DNA from 3 places in the Sphingomonas mangrovi genome. Region 1 is predicted to be linked to each of the others. Evidence: riboswitches for the same ligand, from Rfam matches in the RefSeq annotation. Region 1 holds a riboswitch; each other region holds the start of a gene.
The links. A riboswitch is a leader RNA that binds a small molecule or an ion and turns the genes downstream of it on or off. The one in region 1 is predicted to bind cobalamin.
Positions count from the first base shown of each region.

Region 2: it holds a riboswitch for cobalamin, as region 1 does, so the genes downstream of both, ACBY01_RS12865 (TonB-dependent receptor plug domain-containing protein) here and cobW (cobalamin biosynthesis protein CobW) in region 1, are expected to answer to the same signal.
Region 3: it holds a riboswitch for cobalamin, as region 1 does, so the genes downstream of both, ACBY01_RS04225 (TonB-dependent receptor plug domain-containing protein) here and cobW (cobalamin biosynthesis protein CobW) in region 1, are expected to answer to the same signal.

Region 1 is NZ_JBIUCZ010000006.1:29,605-33,791, forward strand. It holds gene ACBY01_RS04810 (TonB-dependent receptor plug domain-containing protein) at 1-479, opposite strand, end outside; cobalamin riboswitch at 787-1,013, shown strand; gene cobW (cobalamin biosynthesis protein CobW) at 1,192-2,229, shown strand; gene cobN (cobaltochelatase subunit CobN) at 2,236-4,187, shown strand, end outside.
Region 2 is NZ_JBIUCZ010000027.1:27,741-31,927, reverse strand. It holds gene ACBY01_RS12875 (DUF1636 domain-containing protein) at 1-295, opposite strand, end outside; gene ACBY01_RS12870 (hypothetical protein) at 295-840, opposite strand; gene ACBY01_RS12865 (TonB-dependent receptor plug domain-containing protein) at 852-2,795, opposite strand; cobalamin riboswitch at 2,928-3,111, opposite strand; gene cobO (cob(I)yrinic acid a,c-diamide adenosyltransferase) at 3,173-3,781, opposite strand; gene ACBY01_RS12855 (response regulator transcription factor) at 3,848-4,187, opposite strand, start outside.
Region 3 is NZ_JBIUCZ010000005.1:32,958-37,144, reverse strand. It holds gene ACBY01_RS04225 (TonB-dependent receptor plug domain-containing protein) at 1-1,303, opposite strand, end outside; cobalamin riboswitch at 1,480-1,708, opposite strand; gene ACBY01_RS04220 (aldo/keto reductase) at 1,817-2,929, opposite strand; gene ACBY01_RS04215 (helix-turn-helix transcriptional regulator) at 3,030-3,263, opposite strand; gene ACBY01_RS04210 (monovalent cation/H+ antiporter subunit A) at 3,367-4,187, shown strand, end outside.

The sequences.
Region 1 (4,187 bases):
ACGGGAATGGTGTTGAGGTCGACGGCGGCCGAGCCGCGGCCGACGGTGCCGTTGGTGTTGAGCAGCGCCGAGGTGTGCCCGCGCACGCCGTTGACCAGCACCAGCGTCTGATCGGGCGACAGGCCGCGCAGCGTCGCCGGGCGGATCGCATCGGTGCCGTCGTTTGCCGCCGGACGCGGGAAGTCGATCGAGGGCGCCACCGCGGCCAGCGCCGCGCCGAGCTCGGTCGTCCCCTGCCGCTGGAGGCTCGCCGCGCTCAGCACGTCGACCGGCGAGGCACTGTCGAGCCGGGTGCGCCCCTCGGCGCGGGTGCCGGTGACGATGATCTCGTTGCCCTCGTCCTCGGGTGTCGCGGCGCCGGCGGTGGGCGCGTTCTGCGCCTCCTCGGCCGGGATGCTTGCCTGCTGAGCCGCGGCGGGCAGCGCCACGAGCGCGAACGACGAGACGGTGAGCAGGCTGGCGACGCGGAAACGATGCATGGGAACCCCCTTGATGAGCACCGCCCGATACGCTGGCGGCAAGCAGCGGGTGCGCGCTCGCGTTGTCGCGATGCAGGCACCCTCACCGACTCGGCACCCCCTGCGGAGACCTGCGGCCTAAACGCAAAATAGGCGCCCCTCCGTCGCCTTGCGCCGGAAACATGCTTTTGGGCCTGCAAGGTTTTCTTTGAATTCCCATTCCTTGCCGGGGATATCGCCGCCGCCATGTGACCGCGCGCTTCCACTGCGGCGGATGTTGGCAGCGTCGGGGAAGTCGGATAGAGGCTGCGGCGGGATCGGCGCTGCCGATCCTCTCGATCGTGCCGGTGCCCTGCGAAGGGCTGAAATGGGAATGCGGTGCGGGGCTGTGCCCCAAATCCGCGGCTGTCCCTGCAACTGTAGGCGGCGAGCGAGGGGCACGGGCTCTCCCGGTGGGAGGGCGGCCACTGGTGTCGGGCATCGCCCGCGCCGGGAAGGCTGAGCCCCGAGCGGCGACCCGCGAGCCAGGAGACCTGCCGGCGCACGGGTCGCTCTTGCCACGATCCAGGGGATGGTCGCGGTACGGTGTTCTTCCGTCTGAGCGACGAAGCTGTGCGGCCGGGGCCGCATCGGCATGCGTCGCGGGCGTCGGACAGCGCCCGTCCGTCGGCGCCTGCCGGCCGCACGTTCGGCCCCGTCCGCTGTCGTTGCCGCGGCGCTGCGGGGAACAACCGTGCCTGATCTTTCGAAGACACCCGTCACCATCGTCACCGGCTTTCTGGGCGCGGGCAAGACCACGCTCATCAGCCACCTGATCCGCAACGCGCGCGGCCGCCGGCTCGCCGTAGTGGTCAACGAGTTCGGCACGCTCGGCGTCGACGGGGAGATCCTGAAGGGCTGCGCCATCCCCGACTGCCCCGAGGAGAATGTCGTCGAGCTCGCCAACGGCTGCATCTGCTGCACCGTCGCCGACGATTTCGTCCCCACGGTCGAGCGGCTGCTCGCGCTCGATCCGCGCCCGGACCACATTCTGATCGAGACCTCCGGGCTGGCGCTGCCCAAGCCGCTGCTCAAGGCGTTCGACTGGCCGGCGATCCGCTCGCGCATCACCGTCGACGGGGTGATCGCGCTGGCCGATGCCGAGGCGGTCGCCGCCGGCCGCTTCGCCCCCGATGTGGCGGCGCTCGACGCGCAGCGCCTCGCCGACCCTAGCATCGACCATGAGACGCCCTTATCGGAGGTGTTTGAGGACCAGCTCGCCTGCGCCGACCTGGTGCTGCTGACCAAGGCCGATCTCGCCGGGCCGGAGGGCATCGCCGCTGCCCGCGCGACCATCGCCGCCGAGGCGCCGCGCCCGCTGCCGGTGATCGAGCTGGTCGACGGGATCATCGACCCGGCGGTGGTGCTCGGCCTCGAAGCCGCGGCGGAAAACGACCTCGCCGCCCGCCCCTCGCACCACGATGGCGAAGAGGAGCATGAGCACGACGACTTCGACAGCCTCGTCTATCAGGGCGCCGAGATCGCCGATCCGGCCGCGCTGGTCGAACGGATCGAGGCGCTGGCGGCAAGCCGCGACATCCTGCGGGTCAAGGGCTATGCCGCGGTCGCCGGCAAGCCGATGCGGCTGCTGGTACAGGCGGTCGGCGCGCGCGTGCGTACCCAGTTCGACCGCCCGTGGCGCCCCGACGAGACCCGCGAGACGCGACTGGTGGTGATCGCCGAGCACGACCGCATCGACGCCGCCGCGATCCAGGCGGCGCTGGACGCCTGACGCGCGATGCACGTCGTCTTCCGCGAGAGCCACGGGCTGGAGGAGACCGCCACCCCGCGCGATCTCGGCCAGAACCCCGCGGACCTCGTGGTACTGTCCTTCTCCGATAGCGACTTGGGCGCGTTCGCTGCCGGCTGGCGCCGCGCGGCCGGCAGTGCGACGCCGCTGCCGAGCCTGCGGCTCGCCAACCTCGCCGAGCTCGCCCATCCGCTGTCGGTCGACACCTATGTCGAGCGGACGCTGGGGGCGGCGAAGGCGATCCTGATCCGGCTGATCGGCGGCAGGTCCTACTGGAGCTACGGGCTCCAGCAGGTCGAGGCGCTGGCGCGTGCCCGCGGCATCGCGCTCGCGGTGGTCGCCGCGGACGGCCGCCCCGATGCGCAGCTGGAGGCGGCCTCCACTCTGCCCGCCTCGACGGTGCAGCGGCTGTCGGCATTGTGCGAAATCGGCGGCGAGGTGGCGGCGCAGGCGGCGCTCGCGCAGCTGGCGCTTGCGGGCGGGCTTTACGCGGCGCCGGTACGCGGGGTTCGGCCGATCGCGGCAGTGGGGGCGTGGCGCCCTGCGGAGGGTGCGACCTGCCCGGCGGCGCTCGCGCTGACCACGACGCAGCCGCGCATCCTGCTGACCTTCTACCGCTCCTACCTCACTGCCGCCGATCTCGATCCGATCCGCGCCCTTCACACCGTGTTTGAAGAACGCGGGTTCGACGTGGTCGCGCTGTTCGCACCGTCTTTGAAGGACGAGGCGCGCGGCTGGTTGCGGCGCTGGGCGGCGGCGCTGGCACCGGTCGCGATCGTCAACGCCACCGCCTTCTCCGCACGCGGCGCCGACGACACCAGCCCGCTCGATGCCGCAGGGGTGCCGGTGTTCCAGGTGGCGCTCGCCACCTCCGATCGCGCCGCCTGGGACGAGGCGGCACGCGGGCTCTCGCCCGCCGACCTCGCGATGCACGTCTTGCTGCCGGAGGTCGACGGCCGCGTCTTCGCCGGCGTCGCCAGCTTCAAGGAAGCGACCGCGCCCGACCAAGCGCTGCAATTCGCGCGCCGCGAGCATCGCGCCGATCCCGAGCGCATCGCCGCAATCGTCGAACGCGTCGGCGGCTGGGTCGCGCTCGGCCGCAAGCGGGCTGACGAGCGCCGGCTGGCGATCGTGCTCTCGACCTATCCCGGCAAGGCGTATCAGATGGCGCACGCCGTAGGTCTCGACGCGCTCGCTTCGGCCGAGGCGATGCTCGGCGATCTCACGGCCGAGGGCTATGGCTGCATATCCGGCGGCAACTTGGCGCAGGCACTCGCTGCCGAGACGATCGCCTGGCCGCTGGAAGCCTATAAGGCTGTATTGTCCAGCCTTCCGGATAGCTTGCAGGAAGACCTTGCCGCCACCTGGGAAGCGCCCGAAAGCGACCCAGCGGTGATCGACGGCGCCTTCCGCTTCGCCGCCGTCCGCCGCGGCACCGCGCTCGTCGCGCTCCAGCCCGAACGCGGCCGGCCCGAGCAGCGGGCCGAGGAATATCACGACGTGTCGCGCTGCCCGCGCCACGGCTATGTCGCCTTCTACCTGTGGCTGCGCGAGCAGGGCGTCGACGCGCTGATCCATGTCGGCGCGCACGGCACGCTCGAATGGCTGCCGGGCAAGGCGGTGGCGCTGTCCGACGCCTGCTGGCCGGAGGCGCTGACCGGCGCGCTTCCGGTAGTCTATCCCTTCATCGTCAACGATCCCGGCGAGGCGGCGCAGGCCAAAAGACGGATCGGCGCGGTGACGATCGGCCATCTGCCGCCGCCGCTGGTCGCCTCCGGCACCGGCGCCGGGTTCGGTCGGCTCGAAGCGCTGCTCGACGAATTCTCCAACGCCGACGGGCTCGACCCCGCGCGCCGCGATCGGCTGCAGGCGGACATTGAGGCGGAGGCGGAGTCGCTCGGGCTGACCGAGACGCTGGGCCTCGCCAGCGCCGCCAGCCG
Region 2 (4,187 bases), on a different contig from region 1:
CGTAGTCGAGGATCGCCCGCGCCGCCTCCTCGTCGGGCGTGAAGCGGCCGAGAACGTAGCCGACCTTGCCGGGCGCACGGAGGTGGATGGTGCAGAAGTCGGTGCAGGCGAACAGGCACGGCATCTCCTGCACCGCGACTTCGGCATAGGCGGGATCGCTCGCCTGGACGCTGCGCAGCGCCTCGACCAGCCGCGCGCCGCCGCGCCGCCCCTCATCGTCCTCGCGCGCGTCGGCGGAGAAGCGGCAGGTATTACACGCCACCACCGCGGGCCCGTCCGCGACCGGTTTCAGCATCATGCCGGCACGCGCTCGCACTGGACGGCAGGGACGCCGGCCGCGGTGAGCAGCTGATAGATCCCGAGCAGCCCGACCAGGATCGCGGCGTTGCGGGCGAACTGGCGCACCAGCACGTCGGCTGCGAACGCCCCGCCGCCACCGTGCAGCCCCAGCGAGGCGAGCAGAGTTACGACCTTGAACACCACGAACGCCGCGACATAGCTCGCCGCCAGCGACACCAGCAGCCCGCTGCGGAGGCGTGCGGCAGCAGCGTGCGCCGCGACTGCTCCCGCCACCGCGGCGGCACCCATCGCCGCCCCCCAGCCGAAGGTGTTGGCGGTGGTCGGATAGTCGAGCAGGCAGAAGCCGACGAGCTGGCTCGCCCCCCAGGCGACGAGCATCAGCGCGATGCCGTCGCTGCGGCGCATGTGCACCGCGGCGAGGGCTGCGAGAGCGGGAAACGGCGTCGCGCATTTCAGCGCCAGCGTGGTCGCGACACTCGCCAGCGTCAGCAGCATGATCCACAGCGTCGAGGCGCTCCGCACCGAAGCAACTTGCGTCATCTCGCGTCTCCTCAGAAGCGCCCGCGGAACCCCGCATACACGCTGCGGCCCAGCGTGTTGTAGCGGTTGGCGGTGGCATAGTCCTCGTCGAACAGGTTCTCGACGCGCGCGAACAGGCGCACCGCATCGCTCAGCGGCAGCTCGCCGCGCAGGTCGACCAGCGTATAGTCATCGAGCCGGGTACGGTTGGCGAGATCGTCGAAGCTCTTGCCCGCCCAGCGCAGCGCCACGCCGAGCGACGGCCCCTGCGGCAGCGTATAGGTGGCCGAGGCGTTGGCGGCGTGGCGCGGACGCCGTGCCAGCCAGTTGCCGTCATTGGCGTCGCCCGAGCGGTTCTCCGCCTCGATCCAGCTGTAGTTGCCGTCGAGCAGGACTCGGCTGCCTAGCCGGGCGGCAGCGCTCGCCTCGACGCCGCGGGCGAAGGCACGGGCGATGTTGTCGTAATAGCCCCAGCGCGCCGTCTCGGTCCCCGGCGTCACGCACAGCGGATCGGCCGTGCTCGTGCAGCTGATATAGTCGATCTGGTCGCGGGTCCGCCGCTCGAAATAGGTGGCGCCCAGCGTCAGCGCGCCGTCGAGCAGCCGCTGTTCGACGCCCGCCTCCCAGCTCTTCGCCCGCTCGGGATCGAGCGCCTGATTGCCGTATTCGGAGAAGAGCTGATAGAGCGACGGCGCCTTGAAGCCTTCGGAATAGCTCGCGCGCAGCAGCGTGCCGGTGGGCAGCGCCCACACCGCCCCGCCGGCCAGCAGCGTCTTGCCGCCGTAGCGGTTGTGATCATCGTGGCGAACGCCGCCGGTCAGCGTCAGCCCGTCGACGAGCGTGCCGTTGACCTGACCGTAGAAGCCGGTCAGCTCGGCCTTGCCGCGCGCGGGCTCGTCGACGCCGCCGGTGGGTGAGACCGAGCGGAAGCGCGAGCGCTCGTTCTCGACGCCGAACACCGCGTCCCAGCCGGTCGCGATGGCGAAGCTGCCCTGATATTCGAACCGGCGGTTGCGCCCGGCCGCATCGAAGGTCTTGGTCCGCACCGGTTCGCGCGCGTAGCTGTCGCGGTCGGTGTCGGTGTAGCCATAGCCGAAGCGGTTGCGCAGCCGGCCGTCGAGCAGCGCGACGTTCAACCCGGCATAGCCGACGAACTCGCGATTGTCGGAATAGTCGAGGCTGTCGCCGGCGAAGCCGTCGATTTCGACCCGGCCGGTCGAGTAATAGCCGCGCACTTCCGCGCTGACGCCGGTGGCGAGATCGAGCAGCGCGCGCCCCTGCAGGCTACGGTTGTGGTAGCCATCGCGCTCGCGCCCGCCGAAGTCCGGCGCGACCGCGGAGATGCCGTCGGTGACGAAGCTCTGGCCGCCGATCCGCCAGGCGAGCGGCCCGGTGCGGCCGCCGAGCGCCGCACGCGCGCTGACCGTGTCGCGCGATCCGGCCTCCACGTCGAAGCTGCCCTCCAGCGGCCCTTCCGGCAGCGGCGTGACGACGTTGACGACGCCGCCGATCGCCTGGCTGCCCCACAGGATCGACTGGGCGCCGCGCAGCACCTCGATCCGCGAGGCGTCGCCCACCAAGAGGTTGGCGAAGTTGTAGCCGCCGCCGGTCGCGGACGGATCGTTGAGCTTGACGCCGTCGATCACCACCACCGTCTGGTCGGTCTCCGCCCCGCGGATGCGCAGCGAGGTGGCGGTGCCGTAGCCGCCGTTGCGCGACAGGGTGACGCCCGGCGTACGCACCAGCAGGTCGGCGACGCTCAGGTCCTGCGCGCGGTCGATCGCCGCCTTGTCGAGCACGGTCACCGAAGCGGCGACGCGATCGGCCGCGATGGGCGTGCGGGTGGCGGTGACGACGATGGCGTCGGACGTCGGTTCCGCGGCGGCATCGGGCGCCGGCGCCTCCTGCCCGAGCGCGGGAACGGACAGCAGCAGCGGCAACGGTAGAAGCGGCAACGGCGCGAGAATACGGATCATGGGCAACCCCCTTCAACATGCAGCGCCCGCCACAGCAGGGAAGAGGACGCGCGTCCCCGCCCCCGCAGGCACGCGGGCTGGCGATGTCGTCGCTCGGGGTGACCCCGTCCGCCCGGCGCACCCTGGCCGATCGAAGGACGACTGCGGCAGGCAGGTCTCCTGGCTTGCGGGTCTGTGCCGGTCCGCGCCGCCTTCTCAGGGCATACCCCAATGGCGTGTGGCGCGGTGGCTCGCCGAATACAGTTGCAGGGGCAGCCGGGGTTTTCCCGTTCCCTTTTCACCCCGTCGCCGGGGAACCTGTCGCAGGCCGCGGGGTAGACCCGCCGCCGCACCCGGTCAATCGCGCGGCGCGACCACCCCGGCACTATTGCGGCAGGTCAAAACTCGATGCCAGCCTGCGCCTTCACCCCGCTGCGGAACGGGTGTTTCACCTGCGTCATCTCGGTGACCAGATCGGCGGTGTCGACCAGCGGCTGCGGCGCATTGCGCCCGGTGACGACGAAGTGCTGCATCGGCCCGCGCGCGGCGGCGGCGGCCAGCACCTCGTCGACCGGCAGATAATCGTAGCGCAGCACGATGTTGAGCTCGTCGGCGATCACCATGTCGTAGCTCGGATCGGCGAGCATCCGCCGCACCTCGTCCCAGGCGGTGCGCGCGACGGCGATGTCGCGCGCGCGGTCCTGCGTGTCCCAGGTGAACCCCTCGCCCATGCGGCGGAACTCGAGATGGTCGGACAGCGCATCGAACACCGCCTTCTCGCCGGTGTCCATCGCGCCCTTCACGAACTGGACGATCCCGACCTTCATCCCGTGGCCGATCGCGCGCATCGCCATGCCGAAGGCGGCGGTGGTCTTGCCCTTGCCGGGGCCGGTGTAGACGATCAGCAGCCCCTTCTCGATCGTCTTGGTCGCCATCATCGCCTGCCGCGCGAGCTGCACCTTGCGCATCTTGGCGTTGTGGCGTTCGTCCTGATCCTGCTCCAACATCGTCCTCCGCGGTTGCTGCACGCGCAGTCGGCGCCGTTGCCCCCCGGGTCAAGCGCGGGATGGCCCCTAGGAGAGGTGCCGCTTCTCCAGCTTTCGAGCCAGCGTACGGCGGTGCATGCCCAGCCGGCGCGCCGCCTCCGACACGTTGAAGTCGCTGGCGGCGAGCGTCTGATGGATGTGCTCCCACTCCACCGTCTTGATCGAGGTCGGGGTCGCCGAGACCTCCACCTCCGCATCGCCCTGCGGCCGGTCGAACGCCGCCTCGATCTCGTCGGTGTGCGACGGTTTGGTCAGATAGTTGGTGGCGCCCAGCTTGATCGCCTCGACCGCGGTGGCGATGCTCGCGAAGCCGGTCAGCACCACGATCCGCATCGTCGGATCGGCGGCGTGGAGCTGCTGGACGCAG
Region 3 (4,187 bases), on a different contig from region 1:
ACGATGCGTCCGGCAGCACGAACGACGTGCCCCCCGTCCCTTCGACGTACAGCGTGTCGGTCAGCTCGGCGCGGCCGCTCACGTTCCAGATCGTCTTCTTCGTGCCGGCGGTCTCGTTGTGGCGCAGCCCCGCGCTCAGCCGGGCGCGCTCGCTCAGTTCGTCAGTGGTGCGCAGCTGCAGGATGCCGGCATGGACCTGCTCGCTGGTCTTGCCGATCAGCAGCACGTCGTCGCGGCCGTTGAAGTTCTGGAAGTCGTAGCCGACCAGATATTCCAGCCCGCGATGCGGGTGGAGCTTGACCACGGCGCTGCCGCCGTAATCCTGGTAGCCCCAGAAGGTGCCCTCCGGATAGACGGTGATCGGCGGTCCGGCGGGAACCGGGTTGCGGATCTGGACATAGGCCGTCTTCCAGTCGTGGAAATAGCCCTTCAGGAAGAACTGGACGGCGTCGCTGCCGGTATAGTCGAGCCGTGCGCTCGCGATCTCCTCGTTGCGGTCGTTGCGGCTGCGGTTGGTCCGCGCCGGCGACAGATTGTCGAGCTTCGCGTCGGTATGCTGATACTGGAGGTTGAGGCGCAGGTCGGCGGCGACGTCGATCTGGTACTTGCCGCCGACCGACCACAGCCGATAGCCACGGCGACGGTCGGTCGCGCTCGGCTGCATCACGCTGTACGGGCGGTAGCCTTCGCTCTCATTGCGCGAGGCATAGGCGACGAAGCGATGCGCGCCGATGCTGCCGCGCGCGTAGCCGTCGATGGCGGTGCCGCCGAAGCTGTCGACGGCGCCCGCCACCTCGCCGTCGAAGGCGTCGGTGAAGCCGCGGGTGACGACGTTGATCACCCCCGCCGCGGCCTGCGTCCCGTAGAACAGGCTCTCGCCGCCCTTCAGCACCTCGACGCGCTCGATCATGCTGGCCGGCAGCGTGTCGTTGGGGGAGGTTCCGCCGTACAGCCGGTTGTTGATGCGGATGCCGTCGACCGTCCACAGCACGTCCTGCGTGCGCGATCCCTGGAGCGCGACGTCGACGTAGCTAAACGGGCCCGATCCGGGCATAACGTACAGGCCCGGCACCGCCTGCAGCGCGGTGGCGACATCGACGCTGCCGCGGTCGCGCACCTGCTCGGCGGTGACCGTCTCAAGATCGCTGCCGTAGCGCGACAGCTCCTGCGGGAGCGTCTCTTCCAGGCTCTGGCCGACGACGACGATGTCGTCGCCTCCGGCGTCCTGCGCGTGTGCGCCGCTCGCGATGGTGGTGAAAAGCGCGGTCGCGAGCGCGATCCGCGATGCGGTAGTGAAATCCATTCCTGTGCCCCCCGGCGTCGCTCGACGATGGGCGGGGGCGTGCCGTCACACGAACGGTCGGCGCGCGCCTACGGGCGGACGCCGCGGCGCCCGTCGGACGAACCGATGCGGCCCCTGCCGCGTGTTCGTCGCTCAGACGGAGTTCACCGTGCCGCGGCCATCCCCTGGACCGAAGCAAGAGCGACCAGACGCCGGCAGGTATCCTGGCTCGCGGGTCGTCGCTTGATGCATGCCTTCCCAGGCCTCGCGGACGACCGTCCGGCCCAGTGGCCGCTCCCTCGAGAGGAGCCTATGCATCGCGCTCGCCGCTTACAGTTGCAGGGACAGCCGCGGCTTCGGGAAGCACTCCCCTCACCGCATTCCCTTTTAAGCCTCTCTCGAGGCACCGACGCGATCTTCGTTCCGCGCCCGGAAGAACCGTCCGCGAAACGGCGCGCTGGTACGCAAGAACAACGATCTCCGCAAGTAGCGCCGGTGCGCTCTACTTGGGTAGGTGTTCGGCCAACCCCAGGATCAGGCCGGCACCGGTGCGTCCGGCTCGATCAGCTTCTCGTCCTTGCACGCCGCCCAGAAGGCTGCCGGCACGGTGGTGCGGACCGATGCGGCGTTCTGGGCGACCTGCGTCGCGGAGCGCGCGCCGGGAATGATTGCCGATACGGTGGGATGCGCCAGGGCGAAGTGAAGCGCCGCCGTCCTCAAATCCGTGCCATGCGCCTGCGCGAGTGCGGCGAGGCGGCTGCGCTTGGCCCGCATATCCTCAGGGATCGGACCGTAGTTGAAGCGGTTGCCGCCGGCGAGGAAGCCGTCGTTGAGCGGCGCGCCCACGACGATCGACGCGCCGCGCTTGGCCGCGACCGGCATCAGCTGCCGAAGCGCGTCGCGATGTTTGGCGAGCGAATATTGCGTCGCCGAGAGGATGATATCGGGATCGGCCACCTCGAACGCGCGCAGCGCCGGCGGGAGCGTGTTCACCCCCAGCCCCCACGCCTTGATCAGCCCCTCCTCGCGCATGCGCGTCAGTTCGGGGAACGCGCCGGTGCGGGCCTGCTCGAACCGGCGGGTCCAGTCGTCGCCGAGGTCGCGGTTGTCGGGCGACAGGTCGTGGACGAACACGATGTCGATGCGCGCCATGCCCAGCCGCTGGAGGCTCTGCTCGATCGATCGGCGCGTACCGGCGGCGGAATAGTCGTATTCGTGGCGCATCGGCGGCACCTGTTTCCACCCGCCGACCTTGGTGCCCGCAACTGCCGCGTCGGGCACCAGCACGCGCCCGACCTTCGTCGAGAGCACATAGCTGTCGCGCGGCTTGTCGTCGAAGAAGGCGCCGAACCGTCGCTCCGACAGGCCCAGCCCGTACCAGGGCGAGGTGTCGAAATAGCGCACGCCGGCATCCCACGCCGCCTTCAGCGTGCCGAGCGCCTGTTCGAGCGGCGTCGAGAAATGGTTGCTGCCAACCTGCGTTCCGCCCATCCCGAAGCGGCCGGGTGGACGCCAGCGGCCGCCGGGCGGGTTCCTCGGCAACGGCGCGGTGCCGGCGAGGTCCTGCGCCAAGGCCGGCGCGGCGGCAGCGAGCCCGGCCATGCCGGTGGCGCCGGCGAGAAGCGAGCGACGATCGAGCCTGTTCATCGGGGTCCCCTTCCGAATCGCACCGGCGGTTAAACGTCCCAGCGGAAGGGTGGTTCGCTGCGACGGCTGCCCGCCGCCCTCAGCAACATTTTGTCACGCCTCAGGCCGCGGCCTTCCGCAGGCGGACGCCGACCCCGGTGTCGGAGAGCATCTCGACCCCGGCGTCGTCGAAGCTGCGCAGCAGCAGCGCCTCGGTCGAGCGATGAAGGTCGTGGCGCTCGCCTTCGAAGTCGCGCACGGTGCTGCGCGACACGCCCGCGCGGCCGGCGAGCTCCGCCTGGGTCCAGTTGAGCAGCCCGCGGGCGGCACGACATTGTTCGGGCAGCAATTCCACCACAAAGAACCTTGCATGTTGAGGCTAAAGTCAACCATAAAGGCTGAAGTTTCACAAGCCAGAGGATGACGGTCGCAAGCGGATGCAGGGGGAATGGCTGCTCTTGATCCTGCTTGGCCTCCCCTATGCCGGGAGCCTCGCCGCCGCCTTCCTGCCGTCGCACGCCCGCACCGCGTCCGCCACGATCGCGGGAGGCGCCGCCCTCGCCGGGGTCGCGCTGCTGCTGTGGCTGTTCACGCGGTTCGGCGACGCCGGCACGATGCGGTGGCACCTCGAATGGCTGCCGTCGCTCGGGCTCGACCTGACGCTGCGCCTCGACGGGCTGGCATGGCTGTTCGCGCTGCTGGTGACGGCGATGGGCGCGCTCGTCGTGCTCTACGCGCGCTACTACATGTCGCGCGAGGATCCGGTCCCGCGCTTCTTCGCCTTCCTGCTCGCGTTCATGGGGTCGATGCTGGGACTGGTGCTGTCGGGCAATCTGGTGCTGCTTGCCTTCTTCTGGGAGCTCACCAGCCTCTTCTCCTTCCTGCTGATCGGCTATTGGCACCAGAACCAGAGCGCGCGCGACGGCGCGCGCATGGCGCTGATCGTCACCGCGGCGGGCGGCGTGTGCCTGCTGCTCGGCTTCCTGCTGATCGGGCGGATCGTCGGCAGCTACGACGTCGACCGGGTGCTCGCCTCGGGCGATCTCGTCCGCGCCAGCCCCTTCTATACGCCCGCGCTGGTGCTGGTGCTGATCGGCGCCTTCACCAAGAGCGCGCAGGTGCCGTTCCATTTCTGGCTGCCGCATGCGATGGCCGCTCCGACGCCCGTGTCGGCCTATCTCCACTCCGCGACGCTGGTGAAGGCGGGCATCTTCGTGCTCACCCTGCTGTGGCCGGTGCTAGCGGGTACCGACCAATGGTATTTCCTGGTGTCGGGGGT